One region of the Roseateles sp. GW821-FHT09G09 genome, then DNA from elsewhere that is predicted to be linked to it. Evidence: predicted binding sites of a transcription regulator. Region 1 holds the regulator's gene; each other region holds the start of a gene.
What was found. Region 1 encodes LexA, which represses DNA repair genes until DNA is damaged. Its sites were predicted from a motif close to ACTGTATNNNNATACAGT; they were not measured.

Region 1 (7,464 bases):
ATACCGCGCCGAGCCCGAGCTGGCGCTGGCGGGCGGCGCCGACGGCATGGACTTCATCCGTGCCCTGCTCTGCGGCGCGCCCGCGCAGATGACGCCGCACGCGGTGCTGGTCCTGGAGATCGGCAACGAGCGCGAATTTTTTGAAGCCGCCTTCCCGCGACTCGAAGCCGCCTGGCTCGAGACCTCCGCGGGCGAGGACCAGGTCCTGCTGCTGACGCGCGAGGCGCTGGTCGCCGCGGGCTTCGGCCCTGATGACGAACAAGGAGTTTCCCCATGATCACGCTGCGCAACATCGTGCTGCGCCGCGGCACCAAGGTCGTTCTCGATGACGCGAGCGTCGTGCTGCAACCCGGCGAGAAGGTCGGCCTGGTGGGCCGCAACGGCGCGGGCAAGTCCAGCCTGTTCTCGCTGCTGACCGACCGCCTGCACAGCGACAAGGGCGACGTGGAGATCCCGCGCCACTGGGCGCTCGCCGAAGTGGCGCAGCACATGCCCGAAACCGACATGCCGGCCACCGAGTTCGTGCTGGAAGGCGACGTCCGGCTGATGGCCGCGCGCCAGGCGCTGGCCGAGGCCGAAGCCGCCGATGACGGCCACGCCATCGCCGACGCCTATGCGCAGCTGATGGACGCCGGCAGCCTGGACGCGCCCGCCCGCGCGCAGGCGCTGATGATGGGCCTGGGCTTCAAGGGCGCGCAGGTCGATGCGCCGGTCAACAGCTTCTCCGGCGGCTGGCGCATGCGGCTGCAGCTGGCGCGCGCGCTGATGTGCCCGTCCGACCTGATGCTGCTGGACGAGCCCACCAACCACTTGGACCTGGATGCCCTGGTCTGGCTGGAAGCCTGGCTGCAGCGCTATGAAGGCACGATGATCATCATCAGCCATGACCGCGAGTTCCTGGACGCGATCACCAAGGTCACGCTGCATCTGGACGACGCGAAGCTGTACCGCTACGGCGGCAACTACACCGCGTTCGAATCGATGCGCGCGGAGCGCATGCTCCAGCAGCAGCAGGCCTTCAGCAAGCAGCAGGAGCGCATGGCGCACCTGCAGAAGTTCATCGACCGCTTCAAGGCCAAGGCCAGCAAGGCCAAGCAGGCGCAGAGCCGCGTGAAGGCGCTGGAACGCATGGAGCGCCTGGCGCCGGTGCTGACGGCCTCGGACTTCAGCTTCGAGTTCCGCGAGCCGCAGAACCTGCCCAATCCGATGCTGATGTTCGACACGGTCGCGGTGGGTTACGACACGGACGAGGGCGAGAAGGTCATCGTGCGCGGCATCGACCGCTCCGTGCTCGCCGGCCAGCGCTTCGGCATCCTGGGCGCGAACGGTCAGGGCAAGTCGACCTTCGTGAAGACGGTGGCGCGCATGCAGCGCGCGATGGGCGGCACGATCACCGAGGGCAAGGGCTTGTCGATCGGCTACTTCGCGCAGCAGGAGATGGACGTGCTGCGGCCCGACGAAGGCCCGCTGATGCACATGATCCGGCTGGCCAAGGAGGTCAGCCCGAACGCGCGCGAGCAGGAGCTGCGCGACTTCCTCGGCCAGTTCCGCTTCGTCGGGGACATGGTCAACCAGGAGGTGGGCAGCCTGTCGGGGGGCGAGAAGGCGCGGCTGGTGCTGGCGATGCTGGTCTGGCAGCGCCCCAACCTGCTGCTGCTGGACGAGCCGACCAACCACCTGGACCTGCAGACGCGCGAAGCGCTGTCGATGGCGCTCAACGAGTTCGAAGGCACCGTCATGCTGGTCAGCCATGACCGTGCCCTGCTGCGCGAGGTCTGCGACGAGTTCTGGCTGGTGGCCGACGGCAAGCTCGCGCCCTTCGACGGCGACCTGGACGACTACCAGCGCTGGCTGCTCGATCGGTCCAAGGAGGCCGCGAAGCTCGCCAAGGAAGAGGCCAAGCAGGCACTGCGCAGCGCCCGCGCCAGCAGCGCCACAAGCGCCACGAGCGCCGCCCCCGCCGCCCCTGCGCCGTCCCCCGTGGCGGTGGCAGCAGCCCCCGTGCTTGCCGCGCCGGTGGCACCGTCCGCCCCCGTCAAGCGGGAAGACCGCAAGCTCAGCGGACAGGCCCGCCAGAAACTGTCCGAGCAGACACGCCCGCTGCGCAAGGAGATGGAGCAGATCGATACCCGCATGAAGGCGTGGTCGGAAGAGCGCGCCGCGCTTGAAGCGCAGCTCTCCGGCGCCGGCCAGACGTCGGCGCAGATCGCCGACGCCGGAAAGCGCTTGAAGGCCATCGGCGACGAGGTGGAAGCCGCGGAGCTCCGTTGGCTCGAACTCAGCGAACAGGTCGACGCGATCCAGACGACGGGCTGACTCTGCCCCGCGCTTCAGCACGCCCCGGTGATCACGTCCCCGGGGCGTTTTTCATTCTGGAACTTCCGGCGATCGCCGCCCATAGTTCCCGTCAACCACGCTCAAAGACCATTTCAATTGTGCGCAATTGAATTGCTCGCTATAGTTCATCCCATGCCGAACACGACCCGCTTCCATCCGCAGGACACCGCCGCCGCCCCGGCCGCGGTTCGCGCCCTGCCAGTGCCTGCGGGCACGGACTGGCTGAAGCTGGACGTTCAGCTGTGCTTCGCGCTCTATTCGACCTCGCTGGCGATGACGAAGCTCTACAAGCCGCTGCTGGCTCCGATGGGCCTGACCTACCCGCAATACCTGGCGATGCTGGTGCTGTGGGAGACCGACGGCCCGAGCGTCTCTGAACTGGGGCAACGGCTGAACCTGGACTCCGGCACGCTCACGCCGCTGCTCAAGCGCCTCGAGTCGAGTGGTTTCATCGAGCGCCGTCGTGCGCTGACCGATGAGCGTCGCGTCGAGATCCATCTGACGCCGGCCGGCCGCGCACTGCGCGACCAGGCCGTCGCCATCCCTGAACAGCTGGCCTGCGCCAGCGCCTGCGGCCCCGCCGAACTGGAGTCGCTGACAAAGCGCCTGCATGAATTGCGAGCCAACGTACTGACCCACCTGGCTCGCGATCCCGCCGATCCCGTCACTGCGGACGAGGATGGCGAGACCTGACCCCGAGTTGTCCGTTCACCCCCCACCCATCACCACCAAGGAGCCTCACATGGCCATCGAAAAAGCCCTCTACACCGCCACCGCCACCGCCACTGGCGGCCGTCAAGGCACCGCGCAGTCGTCCGACGGCGCGCTGAAGGTCGACCTGTCGACGCCAAAGGAACTCGGCGGCGGCGGCGGTGCCGGCACCAACCCTGAACAACTGTTCGCCGCGGGCTACTCCGCCTGCTTCATCGGCGCGATGAAGGCCGTCTCGGGCCGCAACAAGGTCGCCCTGCCGGCCGAAGTCTCGATCACCAGCGAAGTCGGCATCGGCCCCCACGCCAACAAGCCGGGCGCCTTCGGCATCGCCGTGTCGATGAAGATCTCGGTGCCGGGCATGGACCGCGCCGCGCTGGAGAAGCTGGTCGCCGAGGCGCACGAGGTCTGCCCGTACTCCAACGCCACCCGCGGCAACATCGACGTCACGCTGACGATCGTCTGATCGTCCGGATCCGGCCCCATCCGGATTCGCGATGAAAAAAGCGCCGGCAATGCCGGCGCTTTTTCTTTGGCCCGATTCTTTGGTCCGATGCGGGATCAGCGATGCGCGACGGGATCAGCGCGGCCGCAGCAGCGTGAGCATCAATTCGATGCGCGCCGCCCAGGGCGACAGCGCGGCCGCGGGTTCGTCGCTCGCGCCGACGATGCGCCCCTGCGCGCATCGCGTCGTGCGCCAGACCGGGATGCCGGCGTCCTTGAGCGCCTGGACCGGCGCATCGAGCGCGCGGTTCAGCGTGCCGTTCCCGGTGCAGGCCAGCACCAGCCCCTGGAGCCCCGCGGCACGCCAGGCCTCCAGGGCGCGCGCGTCGGCCCCGCCGTGGCTGACCAGCACCTCGACCCACGGCCAGCGCGAAGCGTCCTCGGGCAGCAAGGTCGCGCTCAAGGCCTCGCCCTGGGGCCAATCGCGGAAGCGGCGCACGATCCCCTCCTCCACCACGGCCAGCGGCCCGGCGTCGGGCCCGGCCTCGAAGGCATCGAGGCGGTAGGTGTGCGTCTTGCGCAGCTCCAAGCCCGACCACACCTTCCCCGCAACGACCGCGACGACACCGCGCACGTCGTCGGCCTCGGCCACGGCCACCGCGTCGAGCAGGTTCTGCGGACCATCCGCCTGGATGGCCGTCGCCGGGCGCATCGCCGCCGTCAGGACGACCGGCTTCTCGGGCGCGAGCACGCGCTGCAGCAGGTAGGCGGTCTCCTCCAGCGTGTCGGTGCCGTGCGTGATCACGATGCCGCGCACCTCGGGGCGATCCAGATGCGCCCGCACCCGGCGCGCGAGGCGGGCCCAGGTCGCGTGATCCATGTCCTTGCTGTCGAGCTGCGCCAGTTGCTCAGCCTCGAGCGCCCTGGCCGCCAGCGCCGGCACCGCGCCCACCAACGCCGCCACCGACAGCGAGCCGGCCTTGTAGCCGACGTTGTCCGTCGCGCGCCCGGAAGCGCCGGCGATGGTCCCGCCGGTGCCGATGATCACGAGGGTCTGCGCCGCACTTTGCAATTTCTCGTCTCCTGTATAAAAATCCAGATGCTGGATGAATTCTCAGGCGGCCTCCGAACCCTCGGGTCGCCTCGTCTTCGACATCCGCCCCTCAATGGAACAAAGGCTTGCTCGTGGACACTCCGCCCAAACTCACCGCCCGGCAACAGCAGATCTTCGATCTGGTCCGCGACAGCATCGAGAGCACCGGCTCGCCACCCACCCGCGCGGAGATCGCGCAGCAACTGGGCTTCAAGTCCGCCAACGCCGCCGAGGAACACCTGCAGGCCTTGGCGCGCAAGGGCGTCATCGAACTGGTGGGCGGCACCGCTCGCGGGATCCGGTTGCCATCGACGGCATTGCGCCAGGTCAATCGCGCGCGGGAGCACAGCCAGTTCGCGCTGCCGCTGGCGAGCCTCGCGCAGCTGACCTTGCCGCTGGTGGGCCGGGTCGCCGCTGGCGCCCCCATCCTGGCCGAGGAACACGTCGAACAGCACTATAGCGTCGACCCCTCGATGTTCTCGAAGGCGCCGGACTTCCTGCTGCGCGTGAAAGGCATGAGCATGAAGGACATCGGCATCGTGGACGGCGACCTGCTCGCCGTGCAGAAGATCAGCGAGGCTCGCAACGGTCAGGTCGTCGTGGCGCGCATCGGGGAAGAGGTCACCGTGAAGCGCTTCCAGCGCCATGCCGACGGCATTCGCCTGCTGCCTGAAAACAGCGACTTCCAGCCGATCGAGGTCAGCCCGGACGAACAGTTTGCGATCGAGGGCCTGGCGGTCGGCCTGATCCGCTCCGGCGGCTTCCACTGAGCGCCAGGATTCCCTCATGAGCGCGCGAAAGACGCACACCAAGGCGGCTTCGGCTGCGGAATGCGCGTCGCTTCGGCAGATTCCCAACATCGGACCGGCGATGGTGCGCGATTTCGAGCGGATGGGGATTCGTCAGCCGGCGGATCTCGTCGGTGCCGATGCCTTTGCGCTGTATCAACGGATCTGCAAACTGACCGGTCAGCGGCACGATCCGTGCGTGCTGGATACCTATATGGCCGCCGTCGATTTCATGAACGGCGGCCCACCACGAGATTGGTGGAGTTATACGGCACAACGAAAGCGCGAATATCCGGATCTTTGATCTCGGACCCGTCGCAGCAAATGTCGCGCAACCAGTGGACGACGCCAGCGAACACACAAAAGAAAAAACCCTGCCGATTTGCATCGACAGGGTTTTAATGCTGGCGGAGTGGACGGGGCTCGAACCCGCGACCCCCGGCGTGACAGGCCGGTATTCTAACCAACTGAACTACCACTCCAGATACGACGCTATTGGGTGCATCGATATCATTTGCGAACAAGTTCTGCTGCAAGCCATCGGCTCCATGCAGAACCGTGATGCAGCCAAGCCTTGTCAAACTTGGCGTCCCCTAGGGGATTCGAACCCCTGTAGCCACCGTGAAAGGGTGGTGTCCTAGGCCTCTAGACGAAGGGGACTGGACTTGCTGTCTCGACTCGAACCGCGTGTACCTTGCAACCATCCCACCCGAAGGTGCTCTGGTGGAGGTAAGCGGGATCGAACCGCTGACCTCTTGCATGCCATGCAAGCGCTCTCCCAGCTGAGCTATACCCCCGAATGCTTTCGCATCGAATCGGTACGCCGCCCGAGTCTCAACTGTGTTGGCGGAGTGGACGGGACTCGAACCCGCGACCCCCGGCGTGACAGGCCGGTATTCTAACCAACTGAACTACCACTCCAGATACTCAAGATCTTTCGATCCGTCGCATCAAACTCATGTCGCTTTGATTCGATCAATTGCTTGATGTCATCGCTGCGTCGATTTCGTTACTGTACCTGATTTTGACAACGATCAAATCGAATTCCAAAGAATTTTTCGATTTTCTCATTCAATCTCTGGTCAGCAACCAAGTTCGAAACTTGGCGTCCCCTAGGGGATTCGAACCCCTGTAGCCACCGTGAAAGGGTGGTGTCCTAGGCCTCTAGACGAAGGGGACTGAACCTTCTTCCCTTGAACCGCGCGCCACGCAAACTGAAGTTTGGTGGAGGTAAGCGGGATCGAACCGCTGACCTCTTGCATGCCATGCAAGCGCTCTCCCAGCTGAGCTATACCCCCTTCGGGGATTCGACCCGGCTTCTTTTCGGCTCTTGAATTTCATCGGGGAGCTCGCGCTCCCCGTTTTGATTCATCGTCTGCCGCTTCGAAGTTCGTTTCGAACGTCGCGCTGTTCAAGCGAGAACGAGAGTATAGATCGAGTTTTAAACGGAACGCAAGCGGTTCAACAAAATTTCTTTGTCGAAAAGTTCCAGCACCGCGTCCACCGACGGGGTCTGCGAACGACCGCAGGCCAGCACCCGCACGGGAATCGCCAATTGCGGCATCTTCAAGCCATGCGCGCCGATGGTTTCCTTGATGGCCCCGCTGATGGCTGCCTTGTCCCACACCGGCAGCGCCTCGAGTTTGTCGGCGAAGGCCAGCACGGCCGGCTTCACCGCATCGGTCAGATGCTGGGCGCGATCGGCCTCGGTCGGCATCACCGGCGACACATACATCGCCAGCCAGTCCGCCAGGGCCACCGTGGTGGCGCAGCGATCCTTGAACAGCGCGCACATCGCTTCCAGGCGCTCCGGCGCGGCAAGTCCGCGCTTGGCGAGTTGGGCAGCGACCAGCGACGCCAAGCGCGCATCGTCCGCCTGCTTGATGTAATGCGCGTTGACCCATTCCAGCTTGGCCGGATCCCATTGCGCGGGGCTCTTGGAAATGTGGGAGCCGTCGAACCAGGACACCAGTTGCGCCACGCTGTAGAGCTCGTCATCGCCGTGACTCCAGCCCAGGCGCGACAGGTAGTTCAGCATCGCTTCGGGCAGGTAGCCGTTCTCCTCGTACGCGGTCACGCTGACCGCGCCGC
Region 2 (7,464 bases), on a different contig from region 1:
ACTGCCTCGCGCACGAGAGCGGCACAATGCGCCGATGGCCGCCGTCGCCGGCCGGGAGACACGCATGCTGTACAAATTCAAGTCGAAGGCGGGGGCTGACGTCATCATGTTGGCCGCCCATGGCGATCAGGCGCTGCAGGCCCTGGGCCGCGGACCTGCGCCGCAGGGGATTCTCCAGGCGTCCGACCTGGCCGGGCTGATCGCGCACGGCGAGGCCGCCATCGCAGAAGAACAGCAGGCCCACGACCGCGCCGTCGAGCAGGCCCAAGCCGAAGGTCGCAAGCCGCCGCCCAAGCCCGAGGTCACGCTGCGCCAGCGGCTGTGGCCGCTGCTTGAGCTGATGCGTGCCGCGCAGGCCGCCAACACGGATGTGGTCTGGGGCGTCTGAGTGGACTCGACCCTGATCCTGGCGATCCGCCACGGCGAAACTGCCTGGAACCGCGAAGGCCGACTCCAAGGCCATCTGAATCTCCCGCTGAACGCGTTGGGCGAGCGCCAGGCCGAACGGCTCGGCGCCGCGCTGGCGGACCATCCGATCGACGCGATCTATGCGAGCGACCTGGACCGCGCGGCGGTGACGGCCCGGCACCTGGCGGCACCGCACGGGCTGGCGGTCCGCCTCGACGAGCGACTGCGGGAGCGCGCCTTCGGCATCCACGAGGGCAAGCTCTGGACCGAGATCGAGTCCGGATTCCCCGAGGACGCCCTGCGTTGGCGGCGGCGTGATCCCGACTTCGAGCCGCCCGGCGGGGAAAGTCTGGTCACGCTCTACGCCCGCTGCATCGCGGTCGTGTCCGAGCTGGCCGCGGCCCATGCGGGGCAGACGATCGCGATCGTGGCGCACGGCGGTGTGATGGACTGCCTCTACCGCGCGGCAACCCGCATCGATCTGCAGGCGCCGCGCAGCTGGGTCCTGGGCAACACGAGCATCAACCGGCTGCTGCATTCGCCGCAAGGATTCAGCCTGGTCGGATGGAACGACGACCAGCATCTGCAAGGCCTGACCCTGGATGATCCCGGCGTGCCGGGTTTCATGCCTGCCGCCACGGCGACCGCCCGGGCCTGAGCGCGGGATGGCCAGCTCCCACGAGGGCTGGCGGCCGCCAACATCGACAGAAGCGCCGCACCGAGCGCTCATCGAGGAGACACATGACCGACGCACAGATCATCGTGCTGGCAACGCCGGTGTTCTTCGCCCTGATCGGGCTCGAATACTGGATCGGCCTGCGCCGCGGGCGCAACACCTATCGCCTGAACGACGCGGTGAGCAGCATCGCGCTGGGGATGCTCAGCCAGGTGGTGGGCGTGCTGACCAAGCTCTTCACGCTGGGCATCTACACCTGGGTCTTCGAGCGCGCGGCGCTGACCCGCCTGGATGCGGGCGCGTGGTGGGTCTGGCTGCTGGGACTGCTGCTGTACGACTTCCTCTACTACTGGCACCACCGGCTCGGCCACACGACCGCGCTGTTGTGGGCTGCGCACGCCGTCCACCACCAGAGCGAGGACTACAACCTCTCCACCGCCCTGCGCCAGACCGGCAGTGGCTGGCTGGTCGGCTGGCTCTTCTACATGCCGATGGCGATCCTCGGCTTCCCGCCGCTGGTGTATGCCGTGGTCGCGTTGATCGACCTGCTGTACCAGTTCTGGGTTCACACCCAGCAGATCGGCAAGCTCGGCTGGTTCGACCGGTGGTTCTGCTCTCCCTCCAACCATCGCGTGCATCACGCCGTCAACGATCCCTATCTTGATCGCAATTACGGCGGAATCCTCGTCATCTGGGACCGCTTGTTCGGCAGCTTCCAGGAAGAGCTGGATCGCGAGCCCTGTGTCTACGGGACCCGCGATTCGCTGCAGAGCTGGAACCCGTGGACCGCCAACGTCCAGGTGTACGCCAAGCTGCTGGCCAAGACCCGGCGCACGCCGCGTTGGCGGGACAAGCTGCGCCTGTGGTGGGAGCCCGCACACTGGGAACCCGGCGTCGGTGCCCGCATAGCGCCCGGATACGACCCGCACACGAGGCCGCTGTTCGACCCGAAGGTTGCGTCCTCGCACGCCTGGGCGGCGGGGGCGATGTTCCTGCTGCTGCTCGGCGCGGTCGCGCTGTTCCTCTGGAATGCCCATCGGCTCGGCCCCATCGCGCAGATCGTCGTGCTGGCCGGACTCCTGGCGGGCCAGGTGCTGACGGCACGTCTGCTATCACCCGCCAGCCCTCTGGTTCACCCCTAACGGGGAACTGTTGCAATTTTGCGTCGGGCGTTATGGGTGCGTGCAACGCACTTCTATACTCCGCACACCTTGCAGTAAAGCCATTGAGCCAGACCGGCTGAAACCTCCAACTGGATGAAGGTGGGTATGAAAAAGATTGCATTCGCTGCGGCCATCGCGGCTCTTTCCGCTCCCGTGTTCGCGCAGAGCTCCGTCACGCTCTGGGGTCGCATCAACACCTCGGTGGAAAGCATCAAGACCGGCAACAACGACCGCGTCGCTTCGGTGATCAACAACAACTCCCGCCTGGGTTTCAAGGGCACGGAAGACCTCGGCAGCGGCTTGAAGGCCAGCTTCGCCCTGGAACATGGCCTGAACTCCGACGACGGCCGCCAGACCAACTCGGCGTTCTGGAACCGTGAAGCCAGCGTGCAGCTGGCCGGCGACTTCGGCGCGATCCGTCTGGGCCGCTGGACCCCGGGCTCGTACTACGCCACCGCCGACTACGTGTCGATGCACAACCATGACACCGGCACGTCGGAAGACAAGCTGTACTCCGGTGCCGGCTTCACGCAGACCAACAAGGTCGGTTACTTCACCCCGAACGTCGGCGGCTTCAACGGCGAGTTCACGCTGCACGCCGGCGAGGGCGTCGACCCCCGCGGCTACGACGTCGCGCTGAACTACGACCAGGGCCCGATGCACCTGGGCGCTGGCTACAGCAAGCAAGGTTCGGCCAAGCAGTACGCGATCCGCGGCCTGTATGAACTGGGCGCCTTCACCTTCGGCGGCTACGCGCAACGCGAAGAGTCGGGCACGCCGCAATCGCCGGGCGCGAAGGACTCGCGTTGGATCGGCCGCGCCGCCGTGATGTACACGCTGGGCCAATCGGAATTCCACCTGAACGTCGGTGGCACCAAGGCTGGCGCCTACTCGTTCAACAACGGTCGCAACGGTGGCAAGCAATACACCGTGGCCTACAACTACAACCTGAGCAAGCGCACCAAGGTGTACGCGTTCTACACCGCCGTGGACGCTTCCACGGCGAACAAGCGCGACGACCTGAGCTCGTTCGCCCTGGGCGTCCGCCACAACTTCTGATCTCCGGATCTGGAAGCAGAAAGGCGCTCTTCGGAGCGCCTTTTTTCATTGTTGCTGCTGTGCCGCGCGCTGCGACCCCGGTGGTCGATGAGCCTGCCATCGGCAGGCCCGAAGCGCGCTATTCGAGCTCGAACAGCTGCCCCGCCTGCTTCGGCGGTGCGACGCCGAGGTGGCGATAAGCCGCCAGCGTCGCGATCCGCCCCCGCGGCGTGCGTTGCAGGAAGCCCTGCTGGATCAGGTAGGGCTCGATCACGTCCTCGATGGTGCCGGGCTCCTCACCGATGGCCGCGGCGACGTTGTCCAGGCCCACCGGTCCGCCGTCGAACCGGTGCACGACCGCCTCCAGCAGCTTGCGGTCCATCAGGTCGAAGCCCAACGGGTCGACATCCAGCATCGCCAGCGCTTTTTCGGCGATGTTGCGGGTGATGGTGCCGTCCGCCTTGACGTCCGCATAGTCGCGGACGCGGCGCAGCAGCCGGTTCGCGATCCGCGGCGTGCCGCGCGACCGGCGCGCGACTTCGAGCGCGCCCTCCGGATCCATCGGCGCGCCGAGCAGCGCGGCAGACCGGGTCACGATGCGCTGGAGTTCCTCGGCCGTGTAGAACTCCAGCCGCGCCACGATGCCGAAGCGGTCGCGCAGCGGGTTGGTCAGCATGCCGGCGCGTGTGGTCGCGCCGACCAGGGTGAACGGCTGCAGGTCGAGCTTGATCGAACGGGCCGCCGGGCCTTCGCCGATCATGATGTCGATCTGGTAGTCCTCGAGCGCCGGATACAGGATCTCCTCGACGACCGGGGACAGCCGGTGGATCTCGTCGATGAAGAGCACGTCATTGCGCTCGAGGTTGGTCAGGATCGCCGCCAGGTCCTTGGGTTTCTCCAGCACCGGACCGCTGGTCTGGCGCAGGTTGACGCCCAGTTCCGCGGCGACGATGTGGCTCAGCGTGGTCTTGCCCAATCCAGGCGGTCCGAACAGCAGCACGTGGTCGAGCGCCTCACGGCGCTTCTTCGCGGCGCCGATGAAGATCTCCAACTGCTCCCGCGCCTTGGCCTGGCCGACGTACTCGTCGAGCAGCTTGGGACGCAGCGCGCGCTCGATCGCATCCTCGTTCGGCGACGTGGGTTGTGCGCTGATGAGTCGGGCCTGCTGCGGCGCGGGCGTGAAGTCGTCGGTCTGGATGCTCATGGTGGGAGAGTACGCCGCGCGCGTGGATTCATGACAGGTGCTTCATCGCCAGCTTGATGCCCTCGCTGACGCCGATGTCCGATGGCAGCGTCTTCAGCGCGCTGCCGGCTTCCTTCTCGCTGTAGCCCAGCGCGACCAGCGCCTGCAGGATGTCGGCCTGCGCGTCGTTGGCCACGGACACCGGCAGCGAGAGGTCCGGGCTCAGCTTGCCCTTGAGCTCCAGCAGCAATCGCTCGGCCGTCTTCTTCCCGATGCCCGGCACCTTCACCAGCCGGCCGGCTTCCTGCTTGGAGACGGCCTGCGCCAGATCCCCGACCGACATGCCCGACAGCAGGGAGAGCGCCATCTTCGGACCGACGCCGCTGATCTTGATCAGCAGGCGGAAGGTGCTGCGCTCCTCGGCGGTGAGAAATCCGAAGAGGACGTGCGCATCCTCGCGGATGCTCAGGTGCGTCAACAGCGTGGCGCGTTCGCCCAGGCCGGGCAGGTTGAAGAAGGTGCTCATCGGCACGTCGACTTCGTAGCCGACGCCTTGCACGTCGATGACAACCTGCGGGGGCGATTTTTCCGCGATGACGCCGGTGAGCTTGCCGATCATGGGCGCGGATTATCCGCGTTCGTCGACGCTTAGACGGCGATCTGCTGGATATTTGTCCAGTATTTTCCCGCGGCGAGCGATCCTGCCTCGGGAGCCGGCGCCCTGGGCGCTCAGTTCCTGCCGAAAAGACCCAGGCGCTGGGCCTCCAGCGCGGCCTCGGCGCGCGAACTCACGTTCAGCTTGCGGTAGATCTGCTTCACGTAGTCGGCGATCGTGTGGCGCGACAGACCCAGCTGCACGCCGATCTCCGGCAGCGTGAAGCCCTTCGCGACGCGCAGCAGGACTTCCGTCTCGCGGTCGGTCAGCGACACCTCGTGCAGCACCTGCGCGGCCTGCGGCCGGCGTTGCGAGGTGAAGTAGGCGATGACCTTGCGCGCGATCGACGGGGACAGCGGCGGTTCGCCCTGGCTGATGCGCTGCAACTGCTCGACCAGCAGCTCGCGAGACTGCTCCTTGAGCAGATAGCCGAAGGCGCCGGCCTGCAGGGCGGGGAAGAGGTGTTCGTCGTCGTCGTGGATGGTGACGATGACCGACTGGACCTCGGGCTGCTTCTCGCGCAGCGCGGAGATCACGTCGACGCCGGACCCGTCCGGCAGGCCCAGGTCCAGCAGCGCCAGCGTGAAGCGCTGCGAGTTGACCTGCTGCAGCGCGTCCTGCACCCGCGAGCACTCGGTGACGACCGCGTTGGCGAAGACCTGCTTGACCAGGACCTTGAGCCAGGCGCGGATTTCGGGAATGTCTTCGAGGAGCAGGATGTGGTTCATGGCGCGGATTCTTGCTCAGGATTGTCGTGCGGGCGGAGTGCCCGCTGACTTCCTGCAACAGTACGGCTTTCTCGGGGGGCTGACCATCCTGATCAACGCCGGACTGTGGCGCCAGCGGCAATGGATCACGGGAGATCGCGATCAGCGCGTGATCAAAGGGGGATCGTGAGCCGGATGACGGTGCCCCAACCGGGACCCGATTCGACCAGGCACTGGCCATGCATCTGCTTGGCGCGGGCCTTCATGCTGGCCATGCCGTGTCCCTTGTCCAGGCGACCCTCGAGCTCGAGCGGGATGCCCTGGCCGTTGTCCTGGATCACCACCGAGAAATAGCCGTCCTGCGCCGAGCAGCTGATCACGCAGTGCGTGGCGCCGCTGTGCTTGATGATGTTGCTGACCGATTCGCGCAGGATGCGCGTCGTCTGCACGTAGGCACGGGCGGGGAAGGTGTGCTCGATGTCCTCGGCGGGCGACTTCCACTCGGCCAGGATGTTGGCCTGGGCCAGGCGCGAGACCACTTCGGCACGCCAGTCCCCAAGCGCATCGAGCAGTTGCACCGGCTTGCCGGTCAGGCCGCGCACGGACAGCCGCATCTCCTCCAGCGCTTCGCGCGCGAGCGTTGAGATCCGGTCCGATTCGCTGGTGTGCACGATGGTCAGCAGCTTGGCGCCGAGGTCGTCGTGGAGGTCGGCGGCGATGCGCTTGCGCTCGCGTTCGGTGACCTGCTCCAGCTTGGTCTCCGCGACCTGATCGAAATGGCGCTCCAGTTCGGCGATGCGCTCCTGCAGGCGCAACTCGCCTTGCAGGACGGCGAGCTCGGACTGCGTGAGCGCGCGGGCGAACTCGCGCACGCGATGCAGGCCCAGGCCCAGCAGGCACAGCGGGCCGAGGATGCCGGCCAGGCCGCTGCCCGGCAAGCTCCAGGCCGTCAGGACCGCGAACGCGCCGAAGCCGATCAGCACACAGCTGAGGATGAAGTCGGACCGCGGGTAGCGCTCCTCCAAGGTCGGCAGGAACATGTCCTGCCAGAGATGCCAGAGGTGCCAGGCCATCGCCACGAGCAGCTGCGCGCCCAGCCACCAGAGCGCGAAGGCGGCGATGCGCGTGGCCGGTACCGGCAGCAGCAGCGCGGCGGGAAAGAGCAGCGCCTGGGCCAGCAGGGCGCGGTGCATGCGGCGGTCCCGTCGCCGCATCCGTCGCATCAAGTAGTGCACCGCGGACCAGAGCAGCCACGGCGCCAGGATCACCGCGATCCCCGTGCGCCACGACGACAGCGGCGCGAGACCCACCATGACGACCCATCCCGGCATCAGGACGAGCAGCCAGGAGATATGGCGCTGGGCGCGTCGTTGCCAGATCAGCAGTCCCAGCACGAAGGCCATCAGCACCAGCGCGGACTGCAGGCCGTAGGCGAGCTGCGGGGCGAGCCTCGTCCACAAGGTGGCGAAGGAGCCGGCGGTGACGTCGGAGCCGGCGACCGCGGCACCGGCCACTTGCGCGAGGCAGACCGGCACGGCCAATGTCAGCGCGGCCGCGGCGCCGAACGCCGCAGGCCTGGAGCCCCCCTGCGCCGGCACGGCATCCCTGGGGCCGGCAGCGTCTCCTTGTTGTTC
Region 3 (7,464 bases), on a different contig from region 1:
GCTGATCGCGCTGATGCGCTTCGACGCGAAGGACAGCAAGGGCCTCAAGTACGCGACGGATGCGCTGATGCAGGCCATGGAGCGCGCGCCGCGCGACCAGCGCCTGCAGGGCTTCGACGTGCTGATGCAAGGCCTGCGTCTGTTGATGGAACGCAAGCTGGCGGATGCGCTGCTGCTGGCGCGCAAGTTCGCGCGTCGCGCCGCCGACGAGGACTTCGACCTCGAGGCCGCCAGCCTGCTGGTGGCGCTGTGGGTGCGCATGGCGCGACAGGACATCGAACTCAGCGAGATGGAGACGCTCATGAGCCAGCTCGGCCTGCGCTTCTGCAGCTCCAAATCGGCGACCGAAGTCCTGATCAGCATGGCCGAAGGCCACGAACCCAGCACGCAACTGTTGCGCGACGCGAATGCCCGGGTGTTCGCGATCTCGGAGACGGCGATGCGCCATGCCATGCGCGGCGACGCGCAGACCGGCGTGCAGTTGCTGGTCGAGCAAGGCACGCAGACGCTGAACGCCAAGCTGATCGACATGGCGGCGCTGGTGCTCAAGCGTTACCGGGACCGGATGAGCGATCCCGGTGCGCTGGAGCCTCGGATCGAGGAACTGCAGCGCCGTTACGTGCAGGCCAGCGGCCAGGGGCTGAAGGCCGCCCGGGGCGGCGGCATGGCCTTGCGAGGATGAAGGCGGTTTCCGGGCGGAGCGGGAGCGAGGCTCAGGAATGCGTCAGGGGAGCCTCAGGAAAGCCTCGGGGAAGCTTCAGGGGATCTTCAGGTACGACAACTAAAAGGGCGGGTTTGCTTCTGCCGGCCTGACACAACAAGATGCCGTTTTCCGATTCTTCGACCACGCGGACCCGCGAGGTCGGCGCCTTGCAAGCTCGTTCACCGCTGGTATTGACGTGGCTGACCGCCCTGTGGGTCGGTGTACTGGGCAACTGGCCGCTGTGGCAGCGGATGTGGGGCATGCCGGACTACGCCGGCGTGTCGGGCAAGCTGTTCGTCATCGTCTTCGCCGGCATCGTGATCATGGTGCTGGCCGCCGTCTTCAGCCTGCTGGCCTGGCGCGTGGCGGTGAAGCCGCTGCTGACGCTGATGCTGCTGATGACGGCGCCGCTGGCCTACTTCATCGGCAGCTACGGCGTGATCATCGACAGCACGATGATCACCAACGCGTTGCAGACCGACGTGCGCGAAACGCGCGACCTGATCGGCTGGGGGCTGGCGGCCCATGTGCTGGTGATCGCGCTGATCCCGCTGGTCTGGATCTGGCGCCAACGCCTGACGGACAAGCGCTGGTTCAAGCGCCTGGGATGGAACCTCGCGAGCGTGGCCGTGGCGCTGGCGCTGGGCGTCGGGCTCGCGGCGACGCGGACGGCGGACCTGGCCTCCACGCTGCGCAACAACAAGGCGCTGACCAAGATGGTCAGCCCGATCAACGCGATCTGGGCGAGCGCCGCGCTGGCCGCGCAGAAGCAGAAGAAGCCCAAGGGGCCGCTCGAGGTCGTCGCGGCGGACGCCAGGCTCGCGCCGCGAGCCGCGGGCGCCCGGCCGCCGCTGGTGCTGCTGGTGGTCGGCGAGACCGCGCGCTCCGAGAACTTCCAGCTCAACGGCTACGGCAAGCCGACCAATCCGGAGCTGTCGACCAAGCCGGTGCTCAGCTACCGCGAGGTCGCTTCCTGCGGCACGTCGACGGCGGCCTCGCTGCCGTGCATGTTCTCGCAGCTCGGCCGCGAGGTGTACGTCGATCATCCCGGCAACCAGCAGACGCTGCTGGACGTGCTGCAGCACGCCGGGCTGGCGGTGCTGTGGCTGGACAACCAGTCGGGTTGCAAGGGGATCTGCGACCGCGTGCCGAATGCGCAGGCGATCAATCCCGCCCGGCCGGATCATCCGATTCCCGCGGGCCTGTGCCGCGCGGACGGCGAGTGCCTGGACGAGGTGATGCTGCACGACCTGGACGCGCGCATCGCCGCGCTGGATCCGCAACGTGTCGCGCGCGGCGTCGTGCTGGTGCTGCACCAGATGGGCAGCCACGGTCCCGCCTACTACCTGCGCACGCCGGACGACCGCAAGCCCTTCCAGCCCGAGTGCCGCAGCAACGCGCTGCAGCAGTGCGAGCTGGACCAGGTCCGCAACGCCTACGACAACACGATCGCCTACACCGATCACGTGCTGGCGAAGGCGATCGACTGGCTGGGCACGCAGGCGCAGCGCTTCGACCCGAGCCTGCTGTACGTGTCTGACCACGGCGAGTCGCTGGGCGAGAACAACCTGTTCCTGCACGGCATGCCTTACGCGTTGGCGCCCAAGCAGCAGAAGCATGTGCCGCTGATCCTGTGGCTGCCGGAACAGACGCGGCAATCGCAGAAGCTCGACAGCGCGTGCCTGACGCAGCGTCGCGATACGCCGATGTCGCATGACGGGCTGTATCACACGGTGCTCAGCCTCAGCGGCGTGGAGACCTCGGTCTATCGCAAGGAGTGGGACTGGGTGGGTGCGTGCCGGCGTGGGTGATCATGGCCGGTCACGCTGGAGCATCGATTGGGGCAGTGCTTGGTCACAGCGTGTCAGGATTTGCTGGACTTCTTCCAACTGCAGGCGCACCGTCGCTTCAGTGACTTCCACGTGGAGGTCATAGTCGGCGTCCACTCGACGTTGGCGTTGGGCAAACAGCTGGTAGCTGGAAGCACGCGATCGATTGCCGACCTCCATTCCACACTCCGGCGCCGGGTTCCGAAGTCAGTTGATCAGTTCCTGATGTCGACCTCCGGCAGGCCCGGCGTTCGAACCCAACGTGGGTAGCGTACTTTCCCAATCCCTGCAGCGGTGGTAAGCCGCATAGTAGGCGCGGCTGATTGCCGATCGGCGCCAAGTTTCCGAAGGGTCGAGTGCCTGCCGCCGGGCCGCCTCGAGCAGGTCATTGGGCGTGATCGGCATGGCTTGGCCCCTTGATCATGCAGGGGACACAGAGGCGCTAACGACCGGTGGCGCAGACGCTTCAGTGAAGACGATGAGGAAGTTCGCCTTCATCAGGTCGACCGATCCCAATTCGTGCCAGAACGCCATGGTCCGCTCATGCGCCCGCTCGCGCGAAAGCTGCATCGGAATGTCATAGCGGAAACTGGTCATGGTGTCCTCTTCGTACAGGGAGAGTACTGCCGTCCCCCCGCCGCAGCGAATGTCGTTGAGCGAAATGCCCTGCCAGAAGCAGCAGGTGCTGCAGGTGCCGCGGGGAAATCCCACTCCTCCAAAGGAACTCCAGCGGCCGCTCGAGTTCCTCCCAGTTCGCGTAACGGCAGCGCGCATCCGGCAGCCCTTGCCAGCCCATCGGCCCGAAGAGCACGTCCGGGGTCTTCAACAAATCGATCAGCAGTTCGTATTCCGACACATCGCCCCGGGTCGGCGGCGGCTGCACCATGATCGCGATCAAGGGCCGCACCTCTGAGCCGCACTTCATATCCCTCACATCCAATGTCATCACCACTCCTGCATTGCGAGTCCTCGACTCAAAGGCAATCAGTCTCTGCGTGATGCGCTCGAAAAACATTCCCTCCGAAGAGCGTTTCATCGGGGGGCATTGATCCCGGTAGGTCACTCCCCCTGCGCATACTGAGGAAGGTCATTGCTAAATCCGCTGGCAAAGGATCGGCTGGCAAAGGATCAACTGGAAAACATCAGCTGGCGAGGGGCCAGGTCTTGCCACCGTTCAGAACAGCGATTGCTGCCCCACCACCTTCGACGGGGGGCGGAACTCGCTGAAGTCGAACTGATGCCGCTCGCGGCCCAGGCCCAGTCGCTTGGACGCCTTGCGCAGTCGCTGCTGGAGCAGCTCGGCCCAGATCCCCTCGCCGGTGAAGCGCGTGCCGAAGCGTGGATCGTTGTCCTTGCCGCCGCGCATGTCGCGCAGCCGCGCCATGATGCGCGCCGCCTTGTCCGGCTGATGCAGCCGCAGCCAGTCGTGGAACAGCGGCGCCACTTCCCAGGGCAGCCGCAAGGGAATGCTGAAGGCCTTGGTCGCCCCGGCCTCCGCGGCGGCTTCGAGGATGCGCTCCAGCTCCGGCTCGTTGAGGAAGGGGATCACCGGCGACACGCTCACGCCCACCGGCACGCCCGCGTCCGCCAGCGCCCTGATCGTCTGCAGCCGCCGCTGCGGCGAGGCCGCGCGCGGCTCCAGGATCCGCGACAGCGCCGGATCCAGCGAGGTCACCGACAGGTAGACCGACACCTGCTGCCGCAGCGCCATCGGCACGATCAGGTCCAGGTCGCGCTCGATGCCGCTGGACTTGGTCACCACCGAGAACGGATGCCGCGCCTCCGTCAGCACCTCCACGACGGCGCGCGTGATGCCCAGCTTGCGCTCGATCGGCTGGTAGGCGTCGGTGGCGGTGCCCAGCACCAGCGGCGCGGGCTTGTACGCGGGCGAGGCCAGCGTCTCCCGCAGCCGCTCGGCGGCGTTGACCTTGGCGATGATCTTGGTCTCGAAGTCCAGGCCCGGCGACAGGTTCAGGTAGCTGTGCGTCGGCCGCGCGAAGCAGTAGATGCAGCCGTGCTCGCAACCGCGGTACGGATTGATCGACAGGTCGAAGCCGATGTCGGGCGACTGGTTGCCGCTGACGATCTTCTTCGCCTGCTCCTCGATGATTTCGGTCTTCGGGGCGACGTGCTCCTCGAGCGCCTCCTGGTCCAGCGTGCCCCAGCCGTCGTCGTACTGCTCGCGCTCGCGCGATTCGAAGCGGTGCGGCATCGCCCAGGCGCTGCCCCGCCCCTTCAGCGCGTCGGCCTGGAGGTACAGCGGCGGGGCAGCGATCTTGGTGTCTTGCGGCATACTGTCAATTTATACAGTATCGCCGCAGAATGCCAGTGCCCATGGACATCCCGGGCTGCCGCACCCGCACCCGCACCCACACCTCTCGACGCCGCGCCGCTCTCATTCCGACGCCGTGCGCGTCGGCACGGTACTGCCTGTCGGGCCGGTGACGATCAGCACCACGCCGAGCAGCGCCGCCACCCCGCCCAGCCCATACACGGCAGCGAAGCCGAAGCGACCCGCCACCAGGCCCGCCGTCGGACCGGCCAGGCCATAGGCGATGTCGAGGAACGCCGCGAATGCGCCGATCGCGCTGCCACGGCTGGCCGGCGGCACGCGCTTGAGCGCCTCGACGCCGAGCGCCGGATAGATCAGCGCGCAACCCAGGCCGGTCACGCAGGCGCCCGCCAACGCGACGGCCTCCCCCGGCGCTCCCCAGACCAGGCCCTGCCCGATCGCCTCGACGGTCAAGGACCACAGCGCCACGCGCCGGTCGCCGATCCTGTCGGGCAGGTGCCCGAGCAGCAACCGCACCGCGATGAAGCCGACGCCGAAGCAGGTCATCACGATGCCGGCATGCGTCCACCCGCGCGCCGCGAAGTACAGCGACGCGAACGCGGTCAGTCCGGCCAGCCCGACGCCCTGCAGCGTCAGCCCGAGTCCCTGCCGCCAGATCTGGCCCACCACGCGCCGGAACGGCAGCCGCGCGCCGCCGGCCATGCGGTAGGACGGCGTCACCAGCGCGACGGCCCAGGCGGCAAGCGGCGCCGCGACGCAGGCAGCCATCACGGCAACCAGGTCGTGGCCTCGACCTTGGCCGCGATACAGCCACATCCCCATCGGCGCACCGATGGAGAGTGCGCCGAACATCGCGATGCCGGTCCACGACATCGACAGGCCCGCGCGCTGCGGCCCCACCGACGCGATGGACCAGGACACGCAGCCGGTGACGAACTGGCTCTCTCCGAAGCCGGCCACCAGCCGTCCGGCGACGACGATGGCCAACGCGATCGACGGCGACCACCCAGGCAGTGCCGCGACGAGGTACAGCAGACCCGCGAAGGCGCAGCCGATCGCGCCCTGCAACGCCGAGCGCCGCCCGCCCTGCCCGTCGACGAGCCGCCCGGCATAGCCGCGCGTCAGCACCGTGGCGACGAACTGCAGGCCGATGACGAGCCCGACGGTCAGCGCGTCGAAGCCGAGCCGCTCATGGATGAACAGCGGCAGCACCGGCAGCGGCAGGCCGACGGCGAGGTAGCCGCAGAACAGCGCCGCGATGACGCCGGGCGCGGGTCGGCTCAGCGTCGCGGCGGAGGTCGGCGCGCTCATGCCGCGGTCTTGAACAGATCGACGCGATGCCCGCTGGCGTCGAGCAGGAAGTCGCGCGAGGACGCCGCGTCAGCCGCCAGCTTCGCCAGATCGACGTCGATCAACCGGCCGTCGCGCTTGCGCAGGCACCCTCCGACCACGACCGTGTCGACGTCGGCACGCTCCACCGCCTGCACGATCGTGGCGATCGCGTTCGTCACCGGAAATACGGCCGCACCCTGCGTGCGGACCATGATCAGGTCCGCCGCCTTGCCCGGCGTCAGCGAACCGACGCGGTCCTCCAGACCCGCCGCCCGCGCGCCGTTGACGGTGGCGGCACGCAGCACCTCCTCGACGCCGATCGGCGCGGGCACGCCCGCCTCGCCGCGGAACCGGCGATACCGCATCGCGGCGCGCTGCTGGTGGAACAGCGCATGCATCTCGCCGAACAGGTCGCTGCCGAAGGCGGTGTCGAGATCGATGCCCAGCGCCGGCGCCAGGCCGTGGTCGACGGCCACCTGGTAGGCGAAGGTCTCGTCGTCGAAACCGAACAGCGCGTCCGAGCGCGGATTCACGGTGATGTTCACGCCGGCGTCGGCGAACAGCCGCCATGTCGCCGCAGAAACGCGCGTGCAGTGGTTGAAGAGGTTGTGCGGGCCGAGCACGCCGGGCTTCGCGAACTCCGGGCCGAGCTGCGCGAGGTCGCCGATGAACTCGGTCAGGATGCGCATGTCCAGGCCCCGCGCGACCTCCCACCAGTCCAGCTTCAACTGTCCGAAGAGTCCGACCTGCACGCGGCTGTCGCCCGCGTTCCAGCGTGCCGCCAGACGCGCCAGGTCGCCCGGCAGATGCGCCGACGACGCGCCCTTGTCCATCGCCGGGCCGACCATGTGCAGCGCGCGGATGCCCGAGGCGTGCAGCGCGTCGAGCGCGGCATCGGTGTGCTCGGGGCTGCGCGAGCTGTGGCAGGCGTCGACGAGGGTCGTGATGCCGGCGTCCAGCGAGGCGGCCGCCGTCAGCATCGTGCTCGTGTACATGTCCCGCGGGCGGACGTGCGCGCCGAGCTTGCTGGCGACCACGTCGATGTAGGCGAAGAGGTCGTCGACGTCGGGCATCAGCCGGCGCATCACGCCCAGCCACGCATGGTGGTGGGCGTCGACCAGCCCGGGCATCACGATGCAACCGGCGGCATTGATCACCTCGGCGTCGCCGGCGGTCAGGTCGGGGCCGACGGCGGCGATGCGGCCGTCCCGCACCAGCACGTCGCCGACGGCCAGGTTGGGCGACGCGGGATCCATCGTGATGACGGTGCCGGACTTGAAGAGGATGTCGCGATCGGTCATGGGAAC

Region 2: the regulator LexA is predicted to act here: its motif matches at 5,131-5,148, upstream of ruvA (Holliday junction branch migration protein RuvA).
Region 3: the regulator LexA is predicted to act here: its motif matches at 4,826-4,843, upstream of AC07O8_RS08010 (PA0069 family radical SAM protein).

What each region holds. Positions count from the first base shown of each region.
Region 1 covers NZ_JBWKOG010000010.1:179,437-186,900, forward strand. Annotated here, with positions in the region: gene prmB (50S ribosomal protein L3 N(5)-glutamine methyltransferase) at 1-277, shown strand, start outside; gene AC07O8_RS24180 (ATP-binding cassette domain-containing protein) at 274-2,316, shown strand; gene AC07O8_RS24185 (MarR family winged helix-turn-helix transcriptional regulator) at 2,470-3,030, shown strand; gene AC07O8_RS24190 (organic hydroperoxide resistance protein) at 3,080-3,514, shown strand; gene AC07O8_RS24195 (asparaginase) at 3,629-4,564, opposite strand; gene lexA (transcriptional repressor LexA) at 4,678-5,355, shown strand; gene AC07O8_RS24205 (helix-hairpin-helix domain-containing protein) at 5,372-5,677, shown strand; tRNA gene AC07O8_RS24210 (tRNA-Asp) at 5,779-5,855, opposite strand; tRNA gene AC07O8_RS24215 (tRNA-Glu) at 5,958-6,033, opposite strand; tRNA gene AC07O8_RS24220 (tRNA-Ala) at 6,095-6,170, opposite strand; tRNA gene AC07O8_RS24225 (tRNA-Asp) at 6,218-6,294, opposite strand; tRNA gene AC07O8_RS24230 (tRNA-Glu) at 6,477-6,552, opposite strand; tRNA gene AC07O8_RS24235 (tRNA-Ala) at 6,596-6,671, opposite strand; gene gltX (glutamate--tRNA ligase) at 6,815-7,464, opposite strand, start outside.
Region 2 covers NZ_JBWKOG010000001.1:1,085,976-1,093,439, forward strand. Annotated here, with positions in the region: gene AC07O8_RS04675 (DUF1840 domain-containing protein) at 35-388, shown strand; gene AC07O8_RS04680 (histidine phosphatase family protein) at 389-1,066, shown strand; gene AC07O8_RS04685 (sterol desaturase family protein) at 1,150-2,226, shown strand; gene AC07O8_RS04690 (porin) at 2,353-3,306, shown strand; gene ruvB (Holliday junction branch migration DNA helicase RuvB) at 3,425-4,489, opposite strand; gene ruvA (Holliday junction branch migration protein RuvA) at 4,518-5,087, opposite strand; gene AC07O8_RS04705 (response regulator) at 5,198-5,851, opposite strand; gene AC07O8_RS04710 (hypothetical protein) at 5,850-6,020, shown strand; gene AC07O8_RS04715 (sensor histidine kinase) at 6,004-7,464, opposite strand, start outside.
Region 3 covers NZ_JBWKOG010000002.1:709,653-717,116, reverse strand. Annotated here, with positions in the region: gene AC07O8_RS08030 (response regulator) at 1-682, shown strand, start outside; gene AC07O8_RS08025 (phosphoethanolamine transferase) at 871-2,514, shown strand; gene AC07O8_RS08020 (hypothetical protein) at 2,953-3,129, opposite strand; gene AC07O8_RS08015 (hypothetical protein) at 3,110-3,568, opposite strand; gene AC07O8_RS08010 (PA0069 family radical SAM protein) at 3,707-4,825, opposite strand; gene AC07O8_RS08005 (arabinose transporter) at 4,928-6,136, opposite strand; gene AC07O8_RS08000 (amidohydrolase family protein) at 6,133-7,458, opposite strand.